Regions from separate parts of the Saccharopolyspora sp. CA-218241 genome, predicted to be linked through region 4. Evidence: riboswitches for the same ligand, from Rfam matches in the RefSeq annotation. Region 4 holds a riboswitch; each other region holds the start of a gene.
What was found. Region 4 has a riboswitch for cobalamin ahead of ACQP0T_RS06140 (ribonucleoside-diphosphate reductase subunit alpha). Riboswitches for the same ligand answer to the same signal wherever they lie in the genome.
Positions count from the first base shown of each region.

Region 1: it holds a riboswitch for cobalamin, as region 4 does, so the genes downstream of both, ACQP0T_RS21530 (precorrin-8X methylmutase) here and ACQP0T_RS06140 (ribonucleoside-diphosphate reductase subunit alpha) in region 4, are expected to answer to the same signal.
Region 2: it holds a riboswitch for cobalamin, as region 4 does, so the genes downstream of both, ACQP0T_RS08210 (ABC transporter substrate-binding protein) here and ACQP0T_RS06140 (ribonucleoside-diphosphate reductase subunit alpha) in region 4, are expected to answer to the same signal.
Region 3: it holds a riboswitch for cobalamin, as region 4 does, so the genes downstream of both, ACQP0T_RS21615 (VWA domain-containing protein) here and ACQP0T_RS06140 (ribonucleoside-diphosphate reductase subunit alpha) in region 4, are expected to answer to the same signal.

Region 1 covers NZ_CP191860.1:4,523,532-4,529,375, forward strand. The annotation lists gene ACQP0T_RS21515 (serine protein kinase RIO) at 1-32, shown strand, start outside; gene cobA (uroporphyrinogen-III C-methyltransferase) at 75-1,298, opposite strand; gene ACQP0T_RS21525 (sirohydrochlorin chelatase) at 1,282-2,190, opposite strand; gene ACQP0T_RS21530 (precorrin-8X methylmutase) at 2,187-2,810, opposite strand; cobalamin riboswitch at 2,982-3,105, opposite strand; gene ACQP0T_RS21535 (response regulator transcription factor) at 3,273-3,911, opposite strand; gene ACQP0T_RS21540 (sensor histidine kinase) at 3,863-5,686, opposite strand.
Region 2 covers NZ_CP191860.1:1,678,334-1,684,177, reverse strand. The annotation lists gene ACQP0T_RS08225 (GNAT family N-acetyltransferase) at 1-479, shown strand, start outside; gene ACQP0T_RS08220 (DUF885 domain-containing protein) at 518-2,212, opposite strand; gene ACQP0T_RS08215 (DUF3153 domain-containing protein) at 2,314-2,997, shown strand; cobalamin riboswitch at 3,034-3,217, shown strand; gene ACQP0T_RS08210 (ABC transporter substrate-binding protein) at 3,277-4,278, shown strand; gene ACQP0T_RS08205 (FecCD family ABC transporter permease) at 4,275-5,303, shown strand; gene ACQP0T_RS08200 (ABC transporter ATP-binding protein) at 5,368-5,844, shown strand, end outside.
Region 3 covers NZ_CP191860.1:4,542,871-4,548,714, forward strand. The annotation lists gene ACQP0T_RS21605 (DUF3558 family protein) at 285-800, opposite strand; gene ACQP0T_RS21610 (hypothetical protein) at 832-1,230, opposite strand; gene ACQP0T_RS21615 (VWA domain-containing protein) at 1,588-3,717, opposite strand; cobalamin riboswitch at 3,772-3,897, opposite strand; gene ACQP0T_RS21620 (GNAT family N-acetyltransferase) at 4,303-4,755, opposite strand; gene ACQP0T_RS21625 (S1 family peptidase) at 4,795-5,616, opposite strand.
Region 4 covers NZ_CP191860.1:1,233,384-1,239,227, reverse strand. The annotation lists tRNA gene ACQP0T_RS06155 (tRNA-Lys) at 51-123, shown strand; gene cynS (cyanase) at 267-710, opposite strand; gene ACQP0T_RS06145 (glycoside hydrolase family 3 protein) at 740-3,121, opposite strand; cobalamin riboswitch at 3,243-3,433, shown strand; gene ACQP0T_RS06140 (ribonucleoside-diphosphate reductase subunit alpha) at 3,539-5,844, shown strand, end outside.

The DNA of each region.
Region 1 (5,844 bases), 2.6 Mb from region 4:
CGCTGCTCGCCGAGGAGGCGAACCTGGGCTGAACCGCGCGGGTGGGTCCGGCCGTCCGGACCCACCCGCGCGCGTCAGTCCTTCAGCCCGGCGACCGGGCCGATGACCACCACCGCCGGCGGTTGGACGCCCTGCTCCCGCACGTCGGCCCCGACCCGGTCCAGCGTGGTGCGCAGCGAGCGCTGCGTCGCGGTCGTGCCCTCCTGCACCACGGCGACCGGGGTGTCGGCGGGGCGGCCGTGCTCGATCAGGACCTCGGCGAAGGACTCGATGCGCTGCACCGCCATCAGCAGCACCAGGGTGCCGCGCAGCCGGGCGAGCGAGGGCCAGTCCACCAGCGAGCGCTCGTCGTCGGGTGCGACGTGCCCGGAGACGACGACCACCTCGTGCGCCACCCCGCGGTGCGTCACCGGCACGTCGGCCACCGCGGGCACCGAGAAGGCGCTGGTGATCCCCGGCACCACCGTCACCGGCACGCCCGCCTCGGCGCAGGCCAGCAGCTCCTCGAAGCCCCGGCCGAACACGTAGGGGTCGCCGCCCTTGAGCCGGACCACGAACCGCCCCGCGCGGACGCCGTCGATCAGCGTCCGGTTGATCACGTCCTGGTTCGCCGCCCGGCCGTACGGGATCTTCGAGGCGTCCACCACCTCGACGTGCGGGCCCAGCTCCTCCAGCAGCTCGCGGGGGGCGAGGTGGTCGGTGACCACCAGGTCGGCCTTGGCCAGCAGCCGCCTGCCGCGCACCGTGATCAGGTCCGGCGCGCCCGGACCGCCGCCGACCAGCACCACCCCGGGCGCCGGGGCGTCGGCGTGCTCGTCGACCACACCGGACTGCAACGCCTCCAGCAGCGCATCGCGCACCGCCACGCTGCGCCGGGGGAATCCGCCGGCGAGCACCCCGAGCAGCAGCCCGTCGTGCTCGGCGACCGCGGGGGTCACCGCGCTGCCGGACACCGCCCGGTCGGAGCGCACGCAGAACACCCGCCGCCGCTCGGCCTCGGCGCCCACCGCGGCGTTGACCTCGTCGGGGGAGGCGGCGGCCACCGCGTACCAGGCGCCGTCCAAATCGCCGTCGCGGTAGCCGCGCCGGGTCCAGGTGATCTCGCCGGCGTCGGCGAGCGCCTCCACCGCGGGGGTGGCCTCGGGGGCGATCACCTCGACGGCGGCACCGGCGCCGACCAGGCGGGGCAGCCGGCGCTGCGCGACGGTTCCCGCGCCGACCACCACGACCCGGCGTCCGGCGAGGTCGAGTCCGGCGAGGTAGTGGTGCTCGGCGGGCGGGTTAGCGGGAGTGTCCATGTGCGTGTCCGTGTCCGTGACCGTGCCCGGTCGGATCGTCGGGGTGGTGGTGCGGCGTCTGCGGCGCACCCAGCTTGTCCTCGAAGCCCGGCAGCAGCACCCGGTAGGCGCAGGTGTCGCAGTTCATCCGGATCTCGCCGTGCAGCGCCTCGTGGTAGCGCTCGACGACGAGCTCGGCCAGGGCGTCGGTGTCACCGAGGTAACCGGAGACGTGGACGTCGATGTCCGGTGCCGCGCGGGCGTACTCCCGGGCCTGTCGGGCCACGCGCTGCGGCAGCACCCCGTCGAACAGGAAGTAGGGCGCCACCACGACCTTCCGCGCGCCGAGGCGGCGGGCCCGTTCCAGCCCGGCCGCGACGTCCGGCGGTGCCAGCGAGACGAACGCGGTCTCGACCGTGTCGAAACCGCAGGTCTCCTGCAAGAGCCGGGAGACCTTGCACACCTCGGCGTTGGCGTCCGGGTCGGTGGAGCCCCGGCCGACCAGCACCACGGCCGTGTCCGCCCACTCCTCGCGCGGCACCACCGCGGCGATCCGCTCGGCCAGCAGGTCCAGCAGCACCGGGTGCGGGCCCATCGGGCGGCCGAAGGCGAACGACGTGCCCGGGTGGCGGCGGACCTCCCGCTCCAGCGCGGCGGGGATGTCGCCCTTGCCGTGCCCGGCGGCGACCAGCACCAGCGGAACCGCCGCCATGGTGCGGTGGCCGCGCGCGGCGAGCTCGCCCCACGCCTCGGTGACGGCCGGTGCGGACAGCTCGATGAAGCCGCCCGCGACGTCGATCCCGGCGGGGGCCATCCGGCCGCGCACCCGGTCGATGAACGCGCGGAACTCCTCGACCCCGCCGTCGTCCACCGTCCCGTGGCCCACGATCAGCAGCGGCTGCGGTGCGGTCACCGGTCCTCCTCCTGGTTCTCCCGCCAGTACAGCAGGGCGTTGACGGCGGCGGCGGCGATCGCCGCACCGCCGCGTTCGGTCAGCGTGCTCACCCCGGGGAGTCCGCTGCGCCGCAACGCCGCCTTGGCGGCCACGGCGCCGACGAAGCCCACCGGCACGCCGACGACGAGCGCGGGTCGCACCGCGCCCGCCTCGGCGAGCCGCAGCAGTTCGGCCAGCGCGGTCGGGGCGTTGCCGATCGCCCACACCGCGCCGTCGGGATGGCGTTCGGCGGCGGCCCGGATGCCCGCGGCCGACCGGGTGAGCCCGTCCTCGGCGGCGACCCCGGGGAGGTCCAACGCGACCAGCGGTTCCCGGGACGTGATGCCCACCGCCACCATGCGCACGTCGGTGATCAGCGCGGCGCCGTCGAGCAGCGCCCGCCGCCCGGCGCGCACCGCGTCCTCGGTGGTGACCACCTCGCCGGTCCAGCTCGGGTCCGCCGTGGTGTGCACGACGCGCTCCACCACGGCGCGGGTCAGCGGGGCGAAGTGCCCGAAATCGGCGCGCTCCCGCATGATCCGGTACGACTCGATCTCGATCGGGTGCACCCGCCGCGGTGGCGGGTCGAACGTGGTCATGCTCGCTCCGGCTCCTCGACTCCGGCCGGACGGGGAGCGACGGCCGCAGCGGAGCGCGCGGGCCGCCGTCGGCGACCGCGTTCCGGCATCCCGCATGGGAGCCCGACCTCCTGGGTTCTCCCGCCCGGGGTGGGGTGTCCGCGCGCCGCGGCGCGACGCGGGGCCGGCGCGCAGTGTCCTGACTCCCGGATCGACGCGGTGTCCCCGGCCTTCCAGCCTTGCGGCCGTGGCCATCGGTGGGGTCCGCTCCCCGGTCACAGTGGCGGGACCGCCCCGGATTCGCACCGGGTTCCTGCACTGCCAGCCGACGTATCCTGACCTGCCGAGCACCCCAGGTCAAACCCCGTGAATTCGATCACGCACCCGGCCCGAGGACGCCCACCTCACCCGGGAGGGTGCCGAGTGAGGGGCGCCTTCATCCGGCTATGTCGGATGAAGGCGCCCCTCACCAGGGTCGCGAGGTCAGCGCTCGAGGTATTCCAGGACCGCCAGGACCCGCCTGTTGGTCTCCGGTTCCTGCGCGAGCCCGAGCTTGCCGAAGATGCTCGCGATGTACTTGCCCACCGCCCCCTCGCTCACCACGAGGCGCTGCGCGATGGCGGCGTTGGAGCAACCCTCCGCCATCAGGGCCAGGACGCCGCGCTCCCGGTCGGTGAGGTCCTGGAGCGGGGCGGCGCGGCGGGCGACCAGGGCCGAGATGACCTCGGGGTCCATCGCCGTGCCGCCCGCGGCGACCCGGCGGACCGCGTCGACGAACTGCTCGGCGTTGAACACCCGCTCCTTGAGCAGGTAACCGACGGCGCCCGCGCCGTCGGCGAGGAGCTCGCGGGCGTAGAGCTGCTCGACGTGCTGGGAGAGCACGAGCACCGGCAGGCCGGGGATCGCGCGGCGGGCGACCAGCGCGGCCTGCAACCCTTCGTCGGTCTTGGTGGGCGGCAGCCGGACGTCGACGACGGCGACGTCGGGGCGGTGGTCGAACAGCGCGGCCTGGAGTTCGGGGCCGGTCTCCACCGCCGCGACGAGGTCGAAGCCGTGCGCGGTGAGCAGCGCGCTCAGGCCGTCCCGGAGGAGGAAGAGGTCTTCGGCGAGGACGACGCGCACGGGATCTCCAAGGTCGCTCGGGTGGGACCGCCGTCCGGGCTGGACAGCGCGAGTGCGCCGTCGAACGTACCGAGCCTGCGCCGGATCCCGGCGAGTCCGCCGACGTGCCCGACGACCGCACCGCCGGACCCGTCGTCGGTGACGGTGATCCGCAGCGCGGTGCCGTCGTGCGACACCTCGACGCGGATGGCCGCGGCGGCGGCGTGCTTGACGGCGTTGGTGACGAGCTCGCGGGTGGCGAAGTAGGCGGCGGCCTCGACGGCGGGCGGGCACCGACCGGGCAGGTCCACCACCGCCTCCACCGGGGCCGCCGACTCCAGGGCGAACGCCCGCACCGCGTCGCCGAGACCGCGTTCGGCGAGCACCGGGGGCCGGATGCCGCGCACCAGCCCGCGCAGTTCCGCCAGCGCGGCGCCGGATTCGTCGCGGCCCTCGGCGAGCAGCGCGCGGGCCCGCTCCGGTTCGGTGGCCAGGAGCTGTTCCGCGGCGGCCAGCTTGAGCCCCAGCGACACCAGCCGCGCCTGCGGCCCGTCGTGCAGGTCGCGCTCGATGTCGCGCAGCCGGTCGGTCTCGGCCTCGGTGGCGTCGGTGCGGGTCTCGGTGAGCTGCTCGACGCGCTGGGCGAGCAGCGCGCGCTCGGTCGGGGCGAGCAGCAGCCGGGCCCAGTACCCGTGCCAGCGCAACGTGATCGGCGCGAGCAGCACCAGCACCGCAGCGGCGAGCAGCCCGGCGGGCATCCCGATCGCCGGGTTGTCCACCAGCCAGCGGGCGAACCCGGTCCAGCCGGCGCGGGCCGCGGACATGTCGAGGAACACGCCCAGCACGGCCCACCACAGCGGCACCCAGAAACCGGCGGCGAACAGCCAGAGCAGTCCCGGCAACGCCAGGCCGAGCCCGCCGACCACCAGGTCCCCCGCCAGCCACAGCAGGTCCCGCCAGGTCGCCGGATCGCGCAGCGCGCGCCGCAGCCGGGCGCTGCGCCACGCGGGCGCCGGGGACTCGACCAGCGAGCGACCGGACCGGTACAGGCCGTCGGCGGTCGGCACCGGCGGCTCCACCGGCAGGTACGCCTCGCCGACCTCGACCCCGGACCAGTCCCGGGCCAGGCGCCGGTTCAGCCCGGCGAGCCACCGCACCCCGTCGACCAGTCGCGGCCAGACGACGATCGCGCCGAGCGGGGTGGCGATCAGCAGCGCCAGCACCGCCAGCACGGCGACCAGGAAGTTCAGCGCGGACAGCGCGCCGAGCACCAGCAGCCGCCAAGTCGCGAGCAGCCGGCGGACCACGGCGTTGGGCCGGCAGCTCCGGTCCGGGGCGGGCCCGAGCTTGCGGGCCGACCAGCGGGCGTGCAGCCGCAGCACCGGCCGTCCGCCCACGGCGGCGGCGAGCCCGAGGACCAGGCCGACGACCGCGTTGGTGAGGAACCAGTCCAGGTCGCGCCCGGTGGCCGGGTCCTCGGCGAGCCACTGCACGCGGCGCACCCAGCGCGGCAGCCGCGGCGACCGGTAGACGATGTTGTCCTGCCGGTACCAGCCCTCGGCGTCGGGTTCGGGGTCCGGTGGTGGCGGCCGGTACGGGGATCCGACCGGCACCCCACCCCACCGCCCGGCGAGCCGGCGGGAGAGGTCGGCGGCCGCGCGGGTCGCCCCGAGCAGCACCTCCCCGACCCGCAGCAGCCCGCACGTCGCGATGCTCAGCGCGACCACCTCCAGTGCGAACCAGACCGGTCCGGTCACGGCGACCGCCGCCACGGCGAACCCTCGTCCTCGATCCAACAACCACCTCGTCATGGCGACGATCCTCGCCGGTCACCGGGGCGCGGCGCACTGCTGCCAGCTCCCCGGTCGGGGTGGGGAAAACCCCACCCCCGGACGGGAGGCAGCGCGGTACCGGAGCCGCCCCGCCCACCGCCACGCTCGGCGCGGAGGTGGTC
Region 2 (5,844 bases), 440 kb from region 4:
TCTACGTGACCGCGATGGGGTACCCGCCCAGCACCGCGACGCAGCGCGGTCCGATGTGGTCGGCGCACACGATGCGGCCCGGGTGGCGCTGCGTCGGCGCGTTCAACGACCGCGACGAGCTCATCGGCATCGGCTACGGCTACCTCGGCGCCGCCGGCCAGTGGTGGCACGAGCAGGTGCGGCGCGGGCTGCTCAGCGTCGGCGGGGACGTCGACCGGTGGCTGACCGACTACTTCGAGCTCACCGAGCTGCACGTGCACCCGGGCAGCCAGGGCGGCGGACTCGGCGGGGAGATCCTGCGGCGGCTGCTCCTCGGGGCCGAGGGCAGCACCGTGCTGCTGTCCACACCGGAGGGACCGACCCGCGCCTGGCGGCTGTACCGCAGGCTCGGGTTCGACGACGTGCTGCGCGACTACCGGTTCACCGGGGACCCGCGTCCGTTCGCGGTCCTCGGCCGGTCGCTGCCGCTGGCGGACTGACCGGCCGGGGCCACCTCGCGCCCCGGCCGGCGCCGGGATCACAGCAGCGCGAGCTGCTCCCGCAGCGTGTCCAGCCCCATGGCGCCCATCCGCAGCGCCTGGGCGTGGAACTCCTTGAGGTCGAACGCCGCGCCGTGCCTGCGGCGGGCGTCCTCGCGAGCGGCCAGCCACAGCCGCTCGCCGAGCTTGTAGGACGGCGCCTGCCCCGGCCAGCCGAGGTAGCGGTCGATCTCGTCGCGCACGTGCGCCGGGTCGGCGATGGTGCGGGTGAGCATGAACTCCAAGCCCAGCTCGGGCGTCCAGCGCTGCCCTTCGTGGAAGCCGGTGCCCTTCGGGATCTCCAGCTCCAGGTGCATCCCGATGTCGACGATCACCCGGCCCGCCCGGAAGAGCTGGTCGTTGAGCATCCCGAGCAGGTCGCCGTCGTCGCCGAAGTAGCCGAGCTCGCGCATCAGCCGCTCCGCGTAGAGCGCCCAGCCCTCCCCGTGCCCGGAGACGAAGCACATCAGCCGCTGGAACTTGTTCAGCCGCCCGGACTCGTGCACGCCGGTGGCGATCTGCAGGTGGTGCCCCGGAACGCCCTCGTGGTAGACGACGGTCAGCTCCCGCCAGGTCGGGAAGTCGACGCGGTCGGCGGGCACCGACCACCACATCCGGCCGGGGCGGGAGAAGTCGTCGCTGGGACCGGTGTAGTAGGCGCCGACCCCGCCGCCGGGGGGCGCGATCCGGCACTCCAGGGCCATCAGCCGGTCCGGGATCTCGAAGTGGGTGCCGCGCAGCTCGCGCAGCGCCTCGTCGGACCTGCCCTGCATCCACGCCTCGAATTCGCGCTGCCCGCGGACCAGGTAGCGCGGGTCGGCGTCGAGCGCGGCCGCCGCCTCGGCCGGGGAGGCGCCGGGCTCGATCCGCCGCGCGACCTCGCGCAGCTCCGCCTCGATCGCGGTGAACTCCTGCCAGCCCCACTCGTAGGCCTCCCGCAGGTCCAGCTGGGCACCGGTGAAGTAGCGGGACCACAGCCGGTAGCGCTGCTCGCCCACCGCGTCGCGCTCCGGCGCCCGCGGCAGCAGCTCGTCGCGCAGGAAGTCGGCCAGCTCGGCGTAGGCACCGGCGGCCGATTCGGCGGCGGCGTCGAGCTCCCGGCGCAGCGCCCCGCCGACCTGCGCCCCGCCGACCTCCGCCCCGGCGACGAGCTCCGCGAAGAACGACTTCGGAGCACCGCGCCCGGACCAGGTGTCGCACTGCGCCGCCACCTTGGCGATCTGCCGCGCCGCCGAGACCGCGCCCCGGCGGGCGCCTTCGGTCAGGCCCGCGCGCAGCGAGCGCACCGACTCGCCGACCTTCGCCAGCCGGGTGGCGATGGTGCGCCAGTCCTGCTCGGTGTCGGTCGGCATCATGTCGAAGACCTGCCGGATGTCCTGCACCGGACTGGCGATCACGTTCAGCGCCGAGAGGTCGGCGTCGGCCTCGTGCAGCTCCAGGTCGACGCCCACCCGCTCCAGCAGCACCGCCTGCGCGACCCGTTCGGCGTCGTCGGCGGGCACGGCCTCGCGCGCCGCCGCGACCGCGCGCCGCGCCGCCTCCGCCCGGGCCCGGTGGCCCTCCGGCGAGTAGTCCGTCATGTCCTCGTCGTGACCCGGCAGCCCGAGGAAGGTGCCGGAAATGGGGTCGAGCGCGGCCAGCTCGTCGACGAACCGGTCGCTGATCTCGTGCACGCCCTGCTGATCAGTCGCCATGCCCGCCCACGCTAGTCGTCGCCCGCCGGAGCCTCATCCGGATTCCTCCGGCGCGGTCGCGCACCCGGCGAAAACCCGCAGCCGGTGCGACGATTCGGCAGGTGGAGCGGACAACGAGCGGTCGTCGAACGGGCCCCGCCCGCGGTGCGGTGCTGGGTCTGCTGCTGGTGCTCGTCGGGATGGTCACCGGCGGCTGCCTGCACGTGAACGCGGCGCTCACGATCGACGGCGAGGACGCCGTCGCGGGTGAGCTGGTGATCACCACGCAGACCGCCGACGGGAAGGTCCCGTTCCAGTTGACCCCGCCCGAGGACCTGGCCGACCAGGTGCGGATCACGCCTTACGCGCAGGGCGACCGGGTCGGCTCGCACCTGTCGTTCCGCGGCCTGAGCTTCGACGAGGTGACCCGGCTGAGCCAGTCGCTCACCCCGGACGACTCGCGCTACCAGTTCCAGCTCTCCCGCAGCGGCTCGCTGGTGATCCTGGAGGCCTCGGCCGACCTCACCCCGCTGGCCAACACCGACTCGTCGGTCGAGGTCAAGGTCAGCGCGCCGGGCGAGATCACCAGCACCAACGGCGAGGAGAGCGCGGGCACGGTCACCTGGGAGCTGGAACCCGGCGAGGTGACCAGGCTCGCGGCGACCTTCCAGTACGCCAGCGCGACCGGCGGCGGCTGGGTCGGCTGGGCGGCGCTGCTGACCGGCGCGACCTTCCTGGTGGCGCTGGTCGTCGCCGCGCTGGCGCTGAGCACGCACCTGCGGGCGCGCGCGGCCGAGGAAGCCTGAGCGCGCACCCCGCAAGGCCACCCGGATCAGACCCCTTAGGGTGAGGCGCGAGCCAGTCGTGCCCGCGGGAGCGGGACGGGGAATCCGGTCGGAAGCCGGAGCTGACGCGCAGCGGTAGGGGTGCTGGGCGAGGACACGTGCCACTGGGCCACCAGGCCCGGGAAGGCTCCTCGCCCGAACGAGCCCGAGCCCGAAGACCTGCTGGCTCGCCGGGACGCACACCGCTTCCCGGCTCGCACCCGGGCTTCGCGACCGAGCCCCGAGCGAAGGACGGTAGTCTTGCGCACCCGCCGCGCGGTGGTCCTGACCAGCCTCGCCACCCTCGCCCTCACCAGTTGCGCCGCACCCGAGGCCGGAGCACCGGCACCCGGCGCCGTGTCCGTGCCCAACTGCGACCGGGAGGTCGTGGTCGAGCAGCCGCCGCAGCGCGCGGTGAGCCTGAACCAGAGCACCACCGAGATCATGCTGTCGCTGGGCCTGCAGGACCGGATGGTCGGCACCGCGACCTGGACCGACCCGGTGGACCCGGACCTGGCCGAAGCCAACGCGCAGGTGCCGAGGCTGGCCGACAACGCCCCGTCGTTCGAGACCGTGCTGAGCACCGAACCGGACATCGTGCTGGGCGCCTACCAAGCCGTCTTCACCGATGAGCGGATCGCCTCGCGGGAGCGCTTCGGGCAGCTCGGCGTGCCGACCTACCTGTCGCCGAGCAACTGCCTGCCGGAGGAGGCGCCGCTGGCCGAACCGGTGGTGCTGGACGACATCTACCGCGAGGTGCGGGAGATCGCGACGCTGTTCGGGGTGCCCGAGCGCGGCGAGGCGCTGATCGCGGACCTGCGCGACCGGGTGTCGGCGGCGCAGCGGAAGGTGGCGGGGCTGGACCTGCCGCCGGAGACCTCCGTGCTGTTCTGGTTCGCCCGCACCGAAACCCCGTACGTGGCGGGCGGCACCGGCGCCCCGGCGATCATGGCGCGCACCCTCGGGGTCCGCGGCACCTACGCCGACCAGCGCTCGATGTGGCCGCAGATCGGCTGGGAGGACATCCTCGCCCGCGACCCCTCGCTGCTGGTGCTCGGTGATCTGACCCGCGACGGCGAGGGCGACTCGTTGCGGGCCAAGGTCGACTTCTTGCGCAGCGACCCGGCCGTCTCCCGGCTCCCGGCGGTGCGCGAGCAGCGCTGGCTGCCGATGACCGGCACGGCGCTGAACGTGAGCCTGCAGACCATCGACGGGATCGAGGCCCTGGCCGACGCGCTGGTCGAGCTGGACCGGCAGCGGTGAGCCGCGCGCCGCGTCCCGGCCGGGCCGCGGGGCTGGTGCTGGTCGGCGTGCCCGCGCTGGTGCTGTCGATCGCCGCGGTGATCACCACCGGACCGGCCGACCTCGGCGTCGCGGAGGTCGTCGAGGTGATCGCCGCCCGGTTCGGCTGGGTCGAGACCGACCTGTCGCGGATAGCGCAGGGCATCGTGTGGGAGCTGCGGTTGCCCCGCGCGCTGCTGGCCGCGCTGTGCGGCGCCGGGCTCGCGGTGTGCGGCGCGGTGCTGCAATCGCTGCTGCGCAACCCGCTCGCGGACCCGTTCCTGCTCGGCGTGTCGGCGGGTGCCTCCACCGGCGCGGTCACGGTGGTGGTCCTCGGCCTCGGCGCCGGGGTGATCGGCCTGACCTCGGGGGCGTTCGTCGGCGCGCTCATCGCCTTCGGCCTGGTGATGCTGCTGGCCCGGCTGGCCGGTGGCGGGACCGGCCGGGTGATCCTCGCCGGGGTCGCGGGCACCCAGCTCTTCTCGTCGCTGACCTCCTACGTCGTGATGACCTCGGCCGACGCCGAGCAGACCCAGGGCGTGCTGTTCTGGCTGCTCGGCTCGCTGGCCGGGGCCCGCTGGACCGACGTGGTGATCGCCGCCGCGGTGACCGCCGCCGGGCTGGCGGTCTGCCTGTCCCAGGCCGGGCGGCTGGACGCGTTCGCCTTCGGCCAGGACGCGGCCGCCTCGCTCGGCGTGCCGGTGGCGCGGTTGCGCGCGCTGCTGCTGGTCACCACCGCCCTGCTCACCGCGACGCTGGTCGCGGCGGCGGGGGCGATCGGCTTCGTCGGTCTGGTGCTGCCGCAGGCGATGCGGTTGGTCGTCGGCCCCGGGCACCGCGCGCTGCTGCCGGTGTCCGCCGTCTACGGCGCCCTGCTGCTGGTCTGGGTCGATGCGCTGGCGGGCACCCTGGCCGCGCCGCAGGAGGTCCCGGTCGGGGTGATCACCGCGATCGTCGGCGTGCCGGTCTTCGCCGCGCTGCTGGTGCGCAAGCGGGGCCTGACGTGAGGTCCGGCCACCGGCGCCGCTGCGCGGGCGGGTCCCACCACGCGTTTTCGAGGGAGGAGCGGGCATGAGCATCCGGACCCGGGAGCTGTCCTGGCACGCCGGTGGCGCGCTGATCGTCGACGGCATCAGCACCGAGGTCGAACCCGGCCGCACCCTCGGGTTGCTCGGGCCCAACGGGTCCGGCAAGTCGTCGCTGCTGCGGCTGCTGGCCGGGCTGCGGCGGCCTTCCGGGGGCAACGTGCTGCTCGACGGGCGGGAGCTAGGCGGGTTCGGCCGCCGCGAACTGGCCCGCCGGGTCGCGGTGGTCGAGCAGGAGTCCGGCACCGAGCTGGACCTGTCGGTGCGCGACGTGGTCGCCCTCGGCCGCACCCCGCACCGCACCGGCTGGGGCGGGGAACATCCCGACGACGCGGCGGCGGTGCGCCGGGCGCTGGCCGCCACCGGGCTGGACGGCCTCGCCGAGCGGCGGTGGCACGCGCTGTCCGGCGGGGAACGGCAGCGCACCCAGATCGCCCGCGCGCTGGCCCAGGAACCCTCCGAG
Region 3 (5,844 bases), 2.6 Mb from region 4:
GCTGCCCCCTGCCCAAGTCCTCCGGAAGCCCGGCTTCCGGCATCGGTGCGTCCTGCGTTCCGAGGTGTCCGCCGGAGTACCCGTTCGCGGCGACTGCGGATCGGACACCGTTGTCCGCCGTGAACCCGCCCGGCGCCGAGCGCGTGGACCACCGCGTCAGGACGGCTGCTCGGGACGTCCCGCGCCGACCGGCGACCGGTCGCGGGGCGGCGTCGAACCGGGCCCCCGCACGCGGAGGATATCCCAGGAAGATCGATCCAGGCGGATGAATCCACGGACTCATGTCAGCCGGCCGGGAGCTTCTCGGCCACCACCGGCGCCAGCCGCTGCGCCACCGCGCACGCGGTGTCGTTGTTCATGTCGTCGGTGATGGCGGCGACCCCGGCCGAGGCGGTACCGGAGACCGGGAGGAGCACCTCGCAGGTCCCGTCGCCCTCGGCGCCGCGCGCCAGCTTCGCCGGGCGGTCGCCGACGGTGGTCTCCGAGACCTGGTACTGCGACAGGTCGAGCTGCTCGACCGCGCGGTCCGGGTGCAGGTTGACCGCCACCCCGCCTTCCGGGACCTCCCAGCGGCACACCAGCGAGCCGAGCTTGTCCTCGCGCTCCCCGGGGCCCGGCACGCCCGCCGAGGGGTCGAGCAGGCCGCACGGGTCGACCTCCGCGAACGGCCCGGCGCTCGTGGCCGTCTCCCCGGCGGCGGTGGTCGCCGACTGCTCGGGCGGCGGCGAGGCGCTCGGGCCGCCGCAGGCCGTGCAGGTCAGCGCCACGGCGATCCCGCCGGTGACGAGCGCTCGCGGCATCGGACGACGCAACGGATTCACACTCCTGATCTCAAGCCTGCACGTCGAAGCGGCGGGAGTTCCCGTCGTCGACCTCCTGGTAGAGCTCGATGCCCTTGCGGATCGCCTCGACGACCTCCGGCACCCGGCTGCGCAACTGCCGGAGCATCTCCTCGTACGAGCGGCCGTCGTCGCCCGCGGCGACGAGCCGGTCGAAGTGCGCGATCTCCTGCCCGGCGGGGCTCGGACCCAGCGGCACCTTCTGCTTGAGCAGGTCGAGGTCCTGCCACATGCCGCGCATTTCCTCGCCCATGTCCTCGAAGATCCGGATGAGCTCCTCACCCGCTTCGGGAGTCACCTGGAACCGGCCGCCGTTGGCCGCGTTGATGATTCCCATCATGGCTTCGTTCGCGGCGGCGAGTCCCGCCACGGCACCGGCCGATTCGGCCATCTCGCACCGTCCCCGATTCGTTTCGACACGCCCCGGCAAACGGAAAGTTAGCACCTGTTGATCTGAGCGCGATGTCCCGCACCCGTGCGACGCCCGCCGCACCCGGGACCGCGCGGCGAACTGGACCCGAATGGGCCAACGGGATGGCCCCGAACGGCCGCGGACGGGAATCCTCCCGCGCACCGCCGGACCCGGCCCGGTAACCACAAGGCCCCGCGCTCCACCGGCCTGGGGGTTGCCGGGAGCGCGGGGGCACTCGGGAAGTCCACCTCTGGGGGTCAGGCGGACAGCGGCAACGGTACCAATGCGCCGCGCGATCCCGGCCGCGAAACGCCGAATCTCGTGACCGAACCGAGATCAGGCGGCGCGCTCCCGGTCCGGACGCGCCGCCCGGACCACCCCGGCGACGTTCTCCGCGGACAGCTCCTCCAACCGCAGCCGGGGCGCGTCGAGGGCCGTCGCTACCCGTCCCGCCAGGCCGAGCCGGACCGGACCGCTCTCGCAGTCGACGACCACCGAGGCCACCTCCATCCGGGAGAGGAGCCCGGCGGCGCGCACCGCGTCGTCCACCGCGCGGCGCGCGCGTTCCCGGGCCGAACCCGCCGCCGCGTCGACGGCGACGGTGGCCTTGCCATCGGTGAGCAGCACCAGCAGCGGGCGGCGCTGCGGATCGCGGGTCCGCTCGGTGCGCAGCACCGACCGCGCGGTGAGCAGCCCGTCGGCCAGCGGGGTCCGGCCACCGGTGCGCAGCGCGCGCATCCGGGTGGCGGCCACGTCCACCGACGAGGTGGGCGGCAGCGCCACCTCCGCCCCGTCGCCCCGGAACGCGACCACGCCGACCTTGTCCCGCCGCTGGTAGGCGTCCCGCAGCAGGGACAGCACCGCACCGCTGACCGCCGACATCCGCTCCCGCGCCGCCATCGACCCGGAGGCGTCGACCGCGAACAGCACGAGGTTGCCCTCGCGGCCCTCCCGGACCGCCCGGCGGACGTCCTCGCGGTGCAGCAGCAGGCCGGGTCCGCTGCGCCCGCGCGCCCGCTGGTGCGGGGCCGCCGCGGCGAGCGTGGCGGTCAGGTGCACGCCGTTGCCCTCCACCGCGGAAGCGCGGACCCCGCGCCCGGTGCGGGACCGGCTGCGCGAGCGCCGTCCCGGGGCGCCTTCGCCGAGTCCCGGCACCTCCAGCAGCCGCGCCCGGAAGGCCGGTTCCGGTGCCGCGGGCTGCCGGTCGGCACCGCCCGAGCCCTCGTCGCCGTCAGCGCCACCGCTGCGGCCGCCGTCGCCCTCGTCGCCGCTGTCGGGCGCACCGGCCCCGGGCCCGCCGTCATCGGGCCCGCCGTCATCGGGTCCGCCGTCATCGGGTCCGCCGTCGTCCGGACCGCCGTCATCGGGGCCGCCGTCCTCGGGAGCACCGCCGCCCGGGCCGTCCGGCGGCGGGTCGTCGTCGCCGTCCCCGGCGTGCTCGGCGGCCTCGGAGAGGGCCTGCTGCAACTGGTCCTCCGCCATCCCCGGCTCGTCGAACGGGTCGCGCCTGCGCCGGTGCGGCAGCGCCAGCCGGGCCGCCGTCTCGACGTCCTGCTCGGCCACCGCGTCCGCGCCGCGCCACGCCGCGTGCGCCACGGCGGTGCGGGCCAGCACCAGGTCGGCGCGCATCCCGTCGACCTCCAGCGCGGCGCACAGCGCGGAGATGCGGCGCAGCTCGGAATCCGGCAGCACCACGGCATCCAGCCGGGCGCGGGCCTCGACGATGCGCCGGGCCAGCTCCGCGTCGGCCTCCGCCCACTGCCCGGCGAAGCCCTCCGGGTCGTCCTCGAAGGCCAGCCGCCTGCGCACCACCTCGGTCCGGGTGGCGACCTCGCGGGCGGCGGCGACGTGCACGGTCAGGCCGAACCGGTCCAGGAGTTGCGGGCGCAGCTCGCCCTCCTCCGGGTTCATCGTGCCGACCAGCAGGAACGACGCGGCGTGCGAGACCGACACCCCGTCGCGCTCGACGTGCGCGCGACCCATCGCCGCGGCGTCCAGCAGCAGGTCGACCAGGTGGTCGTGCAGCAGGTTGACCTCGTCGACGTAGAGCACGCCCCGGTGCGCGGCGGCCAGCAGGCCGGGCTGGAAGGCGCGGACGCCCTCGGTCAGCGCGCGTTCCAGGTCCAGCGAGCCGATCAGCCGGTCCTCGGTGGCCCCGACCGGCAGCTCCACCAGCCCGGCCGGTCGGCGCTGGGCCACCACCGCGTCGTGCGGGCCGTCCGGGCACCGGTCGTCCAGCGCGTCGGGGGCGCACCCGAACCGGCAGCCCTCGACGACGTCGAGCGCGGGCAGCAGCCCCGCCAGCGCCCGCACCGCGGTCGACTTGGCGGTGCCCTTCTCACCGCGCACCAGCACCCCGCCGATGCGCGGGTGGATCGCGTTGAGCAGCAGCGCGAGCCGGAGGTCGTCGTGACCGACCACGGCGGAGAACGGGAAGCGCGCGGCGGCGCGCGGAGGAGCGGTCATGCCGGGTTCCTTCCTCGGGTGTCGGACGCCCCGGGTATCGGGAAGGAGGGGCCGCAGTGTCCTGGCTCCCGGATCGGCGCGGGCCGCCGGCCTTCCCAGGCATCGCCCGGTGGCACGTGGTGGCGGACCGCTCCCCGGTCACAGTGGCGCCGACCGCGCCGGATTCGCACCGGCTTCCTGCCGCACCCCTCGCGTGGATCACCCGGCATCGTCGCAGACCCCGATCACCGGACCAACACACCCGAGACCAGCGCCACGTCCCCACCCCACGGACTGTTTTCAGAATGGCCTGCGTGGCGGTGCGGGTGGCGGAACCTCAGCGGCCTTCTCGCTCCGGGCGCCCTTCTCGATGGATCGCCAATACACGGCATCAGGGCGTCCTCGCGAGAAGACCGCTGAGCGGTCACGTCCGAGCACGGGCGGCGGTGCCGGTTGACGGCCGCACCGCATGCGGCTCCGCCGCATTCCGAAAAGACCCCGAACTCGGGCAAGGGTGCCCCTCACTCAGTTCCTTTCGGATGAGATGAGTGGGGCGTCGGCCGCTTTCGGAGCTCAGCGGTGCCGTCGTCGTTGCGGCGCGGGGGATCAGGCGCGGCGCATCGGGACGTGGGGGATGCCGTCCTCCAGGTACTCCTCGCCGTCCTCGGCGAAGCCGAAGGAGCGGTAGAAGTCCACGGCGTAGGTCTGCGCGGAGAGCACGACCGGTCTGCGCCGGACCTCGGCGACGGCGGCGCGCATCAGCTTGCGCCCCAGCCCGAGGCCGCGGGCGCCCTGGGCGGTGCACACCCGGCCGATCCGGTAGACGCCGTCGGGGTCCTCCAGCAGGCGCAGGTAGCCGAGCACGAAACCATCGGCGGAATCGATCCAGAAGTGCCGGGTGGTCTCCTCGAGATCCCTGCCGTCGAGCTCCGGGTACGCGCACTGCTGCTCGGCGACGAAGACGTCGACGCGCAGGCGCAGCATCCGGTAGAAGTCGTCGGCGTCCAGGTCCGCGGTGTAGGCGCGGTGGACGGCGGTCGCGAGCGGCTGGAGGGTCACCTGAACCTGGATATCACAGCATCCGGCCGGAGGCCCTGGTCACCCGGGCCGGGAGTTGCCCACACCACTCGGCTGGAGCTGGTCGGCGAGCTCCGGGTAACCCCCGAGCCTGGTGTAGACGCCGGGGACGCCGGGCCGGCCGCAGCCGGTGCCGAAGGAGACGACCCCGGCGAGCCGCCCGCCCACCACGAACGGCCCGCCGGAGTCGCCTGCGCAGGCGTCGCGACCGCCCTCGGGCACCCCGGCGCAGAACATCTCGGTCCTGTCGTAGGTGGAGTAGGCCGCGGCGCAGGTCTGGTCGTCGGTGACCGGCACGGTCACCGAGCGCAACGTCGATGAGGACGCACCGCCCTCGCTGGTGCGCCCCCAGCCGTGGACCCGGCCGGTGGTGCCCGGCCGGTACGGCGCGGGGTCGCCGGGGGCGACCACCGGGATCGGCCGCTGCGGCAGCGGCGCGTCCAGGGTGAGCACGGCGAGGTCGTCGCCCTGCTCGAAGCCCGCGTACTCCGGGTGCACCCAGGTCCGCACCACGCGCCCGACGACACCGGCGCCGGTGCCGAGGTCGGTGCGCCCGGCGACGACCCGCAGGTCGGCGGGCCCGCGCCGAGAGCCCGTCCCGTCGACCACGCAGTGCGCGGCGGTGACCACCTCGACGGGGCTGACCAGCGCGCCACCGCAGAAGTGCCGCCCGGACCCGTCGGTGAGCGCGACCGCCCACGGCGCCCGGTCGGTGGAGTCGGGCCCGCCGCCGAGGACGCGCTCCTGGGGCCGCTCGTCCGCGTACGCGGGCTGGACCCCCGCGAGCACGGTCATCGCGCCCGCGAGCGCGATCCGCACCGGTCCGCTCCTGCTGCTGCCCACCACGTCGGCCCTCCACCGCCGGAACCCTGTCGCCGGACGGACCGTAGCCGGACCGATACCGGGAATGACGAGAGGGGAGTCACACGGTTCCGGGAAAATATTTCGCTATGATGGCTCTCGGCGACAAAATCTGCGCACCGATGCGCGATCGTTCGCCGATCCTCCCGAACCAGTACCACCGGCTCCGCCGCGTCTCCGCAGGCGGAGCGGCGAACTACGCCTGGTCGG
Region 4 (5,844 bases):
GCACCCGCCGGAAGCGGAAATGCGGAATGGAATCCCAGATCGACGTGCCAGCGCCAATAGCTCAACTGGCAGAGCAGCTGACTCTTAATCAGCGGGTTCGGGGTTCGAGTCCCTGTTGGCGCACAGCAGCCCCAGGCCACGCGGCCTGGGGCTTTTTCGTTCCCGAGTGCGCCGACCGCGGCGTTGCTCCGGCCCGCGATGGCGCAGCGACTCGCTCCCCGGTTGGTCCCGGGGCGGCCCCGGCAACGGCCGCAGGCGGGTGGTCGTCACCACTGGTACGGGAGGAACTTCCCGTTCAGGGTGAGCACCACCCGGTCGCCCTGCGGATCGGACTCCCGGCGCACGTCGAGGCGGAAGTTGATGGCGCTCATGATGCCGTCGCCGAACTCCTCGTGGATGAGCTCCTTGATCGTCGGCCCGTAGACCTCCAGCACCTCGTGCAACCGGTAGACGGTGGGGTCGGTGGGTACCTGGTGCCCCAGCGCGCCCCGGTACGGCTGCTCCCGCAGCGACGCCTCCACCTCCGGCTCCAGGTCCAGCAGGGACGCCGCCGCGCGCGCCTCCTGCTCGCCCATCGGGTGCTGGCCGAGCAGCGCCGCCGTGGTCCAGGCCACCGGCCTGCCCACGGTGTCGGCGAGCTGCCGCCAGGTGACGCCCAGTTCCGCCTTGGCGTCGCGGACCGCTGCCGCGGCCTGCTGCTTGGTCAGCATCGTCACGTCCTCCTCCCACCTTCGCGGGGTCAGCCCCCGTCGACGACGAGCCGCAGGTCGCCGAGCCCGCGGCCGATCTCCAGGCGGTGCTCCGCGCCGGGGCGCCCCGACACCGCGACCCGCACCTGCGTCCGATCACCGGGTGCGGCTTCGGCCACCGCGAAGCCGACGAGCGAGGCGGGCAGGTCGTCCGGCCGGGCGTAGACCTGGACCACCTCGCGCCCGGCGCGGTCCCCGGTGTTGCGCAGCACCACCCGGACCGCGTCGCCGTCGTCGTCGGCGGTCTCGTACTCCCACGTCGTGTAGCCGAGGCCGTGCCCGAAGTGGAAGGCGGGCTCGGCCCCGTACGCCGCGTAGGCGCGGTGGCCGATCAGCGATCCCTCGGTGTAGTGCAGCTCGCCGTGCACCGGCAGCACCCCGGGCAGCGGAACCGGCACGTCGGCCAGCTCCGCCGGGAACGTCGTCGGCAGCCGCCCGCCGGGCTCGGCCGCGCCGCGCAGCACGTCGCCCAACGCGTGCCCGTACTCCTGCCCGCCGAACCACGTCCACAGCAGCGCGGGCACCTCGTCGGCCCACGGCATCAGCACCGGCGCCCCCGCGTTGACCACCACGGCGGTGCGCGGGTTGGCCTCGACCACCCGGCGGACCAGCTCGTCCTGGGTGCCGGGCAGGCTCAGCGAGACCCGGTCCCGCCCCTCGGTCTCCACCTCGTCGTGGGTGCCGACCACGACCACCGCCAGGTCGGCCTCCCGCGCCACCGCGCGCACGGCGGCGAGCTCGCTGGCCTCGTCCCGCTCCTGGTCCCGGTGCCCGAGCCCGAGCACGACCAGCCCGCGGGGCTCGGCCGGGGTGAACTCGACCTCCAGCTCCACCGCCCGACCGGTGACGTCGGCGTCGACGAGCACCACGTCGACGCGCTGCTCGGGCGGCTCCAGCAGCTCGCCCACCGGATCGTCGACGGGCCCGGCGACGTTGTCGGCGTCGAGCACCTCGCGTCCCGCCACCGACAGCCGCACCCGGCCGGCACCGTGCACGCCGAACCGGTGCTCGCCCTCCGCGGCGGCCAGCTCGCCGCGCACCCGCAGCCGTTCGGTGCCCGCGGGCAGGTCGCCCGCCCAGAGCAGCCGGTCGGTGCCGCGCAGCTCGCTGCGCAGCACCTCGCCGTCGGCGTCGAGGTGCTCCACCCGCAGCCCGGTCCCCTCGCCCCGGGGATCGCGCACCGCCGCGCGCGGGATCGGGTCGAGCAGCCGCCGGTGGTGCACCCCGCGCTGGTAGAACACCTCGGCGGCGGGGAACGCGGCGCGCACCCCGTCCAGCGGGGTGACCACGTGCGGCGGGCTGACGCGCGAGAAACCACCGCCCTGCACCACGGGCAGCAGCGCGTTCTCCCCGATCACCGCGATCCGGGACACCTCGCCCGGCACCGGCAGCAGCGGCGCGCCGTCCACCGGTTCGTTGCGCAGCAGCACGAAACCGCGGGTGGCCAGGTCGCGGAGGGCGGGCCGGGCGGATTCCGGCGGTGGACCGGGTTCCGCGCGTTCCGGGCCGAGCGCCCCGGTGCGGGCGGCCAGCCGCAGCAGCCGCAGCACCTTGTCGTCGAGCACGGATTCCGGCACCCGGTTGCCCTCCACCGCGGCGCCCAGCTCCCGCCACGGCCCGCCGGGCCCGGGCATGGCCAGGTCCAGCCCGCCCAGCGCCGCGGCCTCCACCGAGCGGGTGGCGAACCAGTCCGACACCACCGCGCCGTCCCAGTCCCACTCGCCCTTGAGCACGTCGTTGAGCAGCCAGGAGTTCTCGGTCATGGACCGGCCGAGGACCGAGTTGCAGGCGGCCATCAGCGCCCACGGCCCGGCTTCGGCGATGATCCGCTCGAACGGGGCGAGGTAGACGTCCCGCAGCGTCCGCTCGTCCACCCGCACGTCGTAGGACAGCCGTTCGGTCTCGCTGTCGTTGGCCGCGAAGTGCTTCGGCGTGGCGGCCACGTCGCGGGACTGGACGCCCGCGACGACCTCGGCGCCCATCGCGGCGACCAGCAGCGGGTCCTCGGAGAAGTTCTCGAAGTGCCGGCCCGAGAACGGGGTGCGGTGCAGGTTGACGGTCGGCGCGAGCACCACGTGCACGCCGCGCCTGCGGGCCTCGTCGCCGAGCAGCTCGCCCGCGGTGCGCGCGGCCGCCCGGTCCCAGGTGGCGGCCAGCGCCGAGGCCACCGGCAGCAGGAGCGAGGCGTCGCGCTCGTCGAAGGTGGGGCCGCGCACGCCGTGCGGACCGTCGGAGAGCACCAGCGGGCGCAGCCCGATCTCCGGGAGCGGGTGCAGCGTCCACAGGTCCGCCCCGGTCAGCAACCGGACCTTGTCCGCGACGCTGAGCTGGGCGAGCAGCCTGCGCAAGTCGGCCTCGTCGACGGCCCCCATGCCGGGATCCCCCTCTCCCCGTGGTCCGCCCCGCCAGTCTCGGCGACCGGTCGGGGTGTGTCGACCGGAAGCCCGACACACCGGTATGTGGCCATCCGAAAGAGGAGTCGACCCAAGATGTAGTGTGTGGCCCGCTGGTGGTCCACCGGAGCGATCCGGTGGCGAAGAGGGAACCCGGTGCGAGTCCGGGACTGCCCCGCAGCGGTGAACGGGAACGACCGTCGTATCCGGCACTGGGCTCGTCGAGCCTGGGAAGCCACGACCAGTAGGCCGCCCGTGAGTCCGAAGACCTGCCACCGGTGGCACGCCGCGCGCGTGCCTGTCCGGGACCTCGAGGGCGGGTCCACGCGGACGACCGCCCCGCGGTCTCCCCGTGCGCCGTCGTGGTCCACCGAGCTCGCGAGGGAGAGAGCCCAAGTGACCGCAACACTCGCCACCCCGACCTGGACCCGGGTGTCCACCGTGGTCCAGCAGGCGTGCGACGGCCTGACCGGGGTATCGGCCGACGCCGTGCTGGCCGAGGTCCAGCGCACCATCTACGACGGCATCAGCGGTGACGAACTCGCGCTGGCGCAGATCATGGCCGCGCGCACCCTGGTCGAAGTCGAACCGAACTACTCCGCGGTCACCGCCCGGCTGCTGCTGGACAAGCTGCGCCGCGAAGTGCTGAGCCTGCTGGCCGGACAGCCGCGGGAAGCCGACCAGGTCGAGATGCGCGACCGGTACCCGGGCTACTTCGCCGACTACGTGCGCTTCGGCGTCGACGCCGGTCAGCTCGCCCCGGAACTGGCCTCGTTCGACCTGGACCGGCTCGGCCGCGCCCTGCTGCCCGACCGCGACCTCGCCTTCGGGTTCCTCGGCCTGCAGACCCTCTACGACCGCTACTTCCTGCACGTCGGCGGCACCCGCTACGAACTGCCGCAGGCGTTCTTCATGCGGGTCGCGATGGGCCTGGCGCTGCGCGAGGACGACCGCGAGGCGCGGGCGATCGAGTTCTACGAGCTGCTGTCCTCGATGGACTTCATGTGCTCGACGCCGACCCTGTTCAACGCCGGGACCACCCGCCCGCAGCTCTCGTCGTGCTTCCTGACCACGGTGGACGACGACCTCGCCGCGATCTTCCACTCGATCAGCAACAACGCCCTGCTGTCGAAGTACGCGGGCGGGCTCGGCAACGACTGGACGCCGGTGCGCGGCATCGGCGCGCACATCCGCGGCACCAACGGCAACTCGCAGGGCGTGGTGCCGTTCCTCAAGATCGCCAACGACACCGCGGTCGCGGTCAACCAGGGCGGCAAGCGCAAGGGCGCGGTCTGCGCCTACCTGGAGACCTGGCACATCGACGTCGAGGAATTCCTCGACCTGCGCAAGAACACCGGCGACGACCGCAGGCGCACCCACGACATGAACACCGCGAACTGGGTGCCCGACGAGTTCCTGCGCCGCGTCGAGGCCGACGAGCAGTGGACGCTGTTCTCCCCCGACGAGACGCCCGATCTGCACGACCTCTACGGCACCGCGTTCGCCGAGCGCTACCGGGCCTACGAACAGGCGGCCGACCGGGGCGAGATCGCCGTGTTCCGCCGGGTCCGCGCGGTGGACCTGTGGCGCCGGATGCTCACCATGCTGTTCGAGACCGGGCACCCGTGGATCACCTTCAAGGACCCGTGCAACCTGCGGTCGCCGCAGCAGCACGCCGGCGTGGTCCACTCCTCCAACCTGTGCACCGAGATCACCCTCAACACCAGCGCCGACGAGGTCGCGGTGTGCAACCTGGGGTCGGTGAACCTGGCCCAGCACGTCGGTCCCGACGGCATCGACGCGGCGCGGCTGCGGCGCACCGTGCGCACCGCGGTGCGGATGCTCGACAACGTGATCGACATCAACTTCTACACGATCCCGGAGGCCCGCCGGTCGAACCTGCGGCACCGGCCGGTCGGCCTCGGCCTGATGGGGCACGCCGACGCGCTGTTCGCCCAGCGCATCCCGATGGCCTCGGCCGAGGCGGTGGAGTTCGCCGACCGCAGCATGGAGCTGATCAGCTACCACGCCATCGCCGCTTCCAGCGAGCTCGCCGCCGAACGCGGGCGCTACGAGTCCTACGACGGGTCGCTGTGGAGCCGGGGCGTGCTGCCGATCGACTCGCTGGAGCTGCTGGCCGAGGCGCGCGGCGGCGACGTCGACCTGGACCGGTCGTCCACCCTGGACTGGCACGCGCTGCGCGAGCAGGTCCTGCGGGACGGGATGCGCAACTCCAACGTGATGGCGATCGCGCCCACCGCGACGATCTCCAACATCTGCGGCGTCGGGCAGTCCGTCGAACCGCTGTACCGCAACCTCTACGTCAAGTCGAACATGTCCGGCGACTTCACCGTCATCAACCCGCAACTCGTGTCCGACCTCAAGGCGGCGGGGCTCTGGGACGAGGCGATGGTCGCCGACCTGAAGTACCACGACGGCAGCCTCGCCCCGATCCAGCGGATCCCGGACCGGCTCAAGCAGCTCTACGCCACCGCGTTCGAGGTGGCCCCGCAGTGGCTGGTCGACGCCGCCGCGCGCAGGCAGAAGTGGATCGACCAAGCCCAGTCGCTGAACCTCTACGTGGCCGCGCCCAGCGGTCGCACCCTCGACGAGCTGTACCGGCGGGCGTGGCGCAGCGGCCTGAAGACCACCTACTACCTGCGCTCCACCAGCGCCACGCACGTGGAGAAGAGCACCCTGCG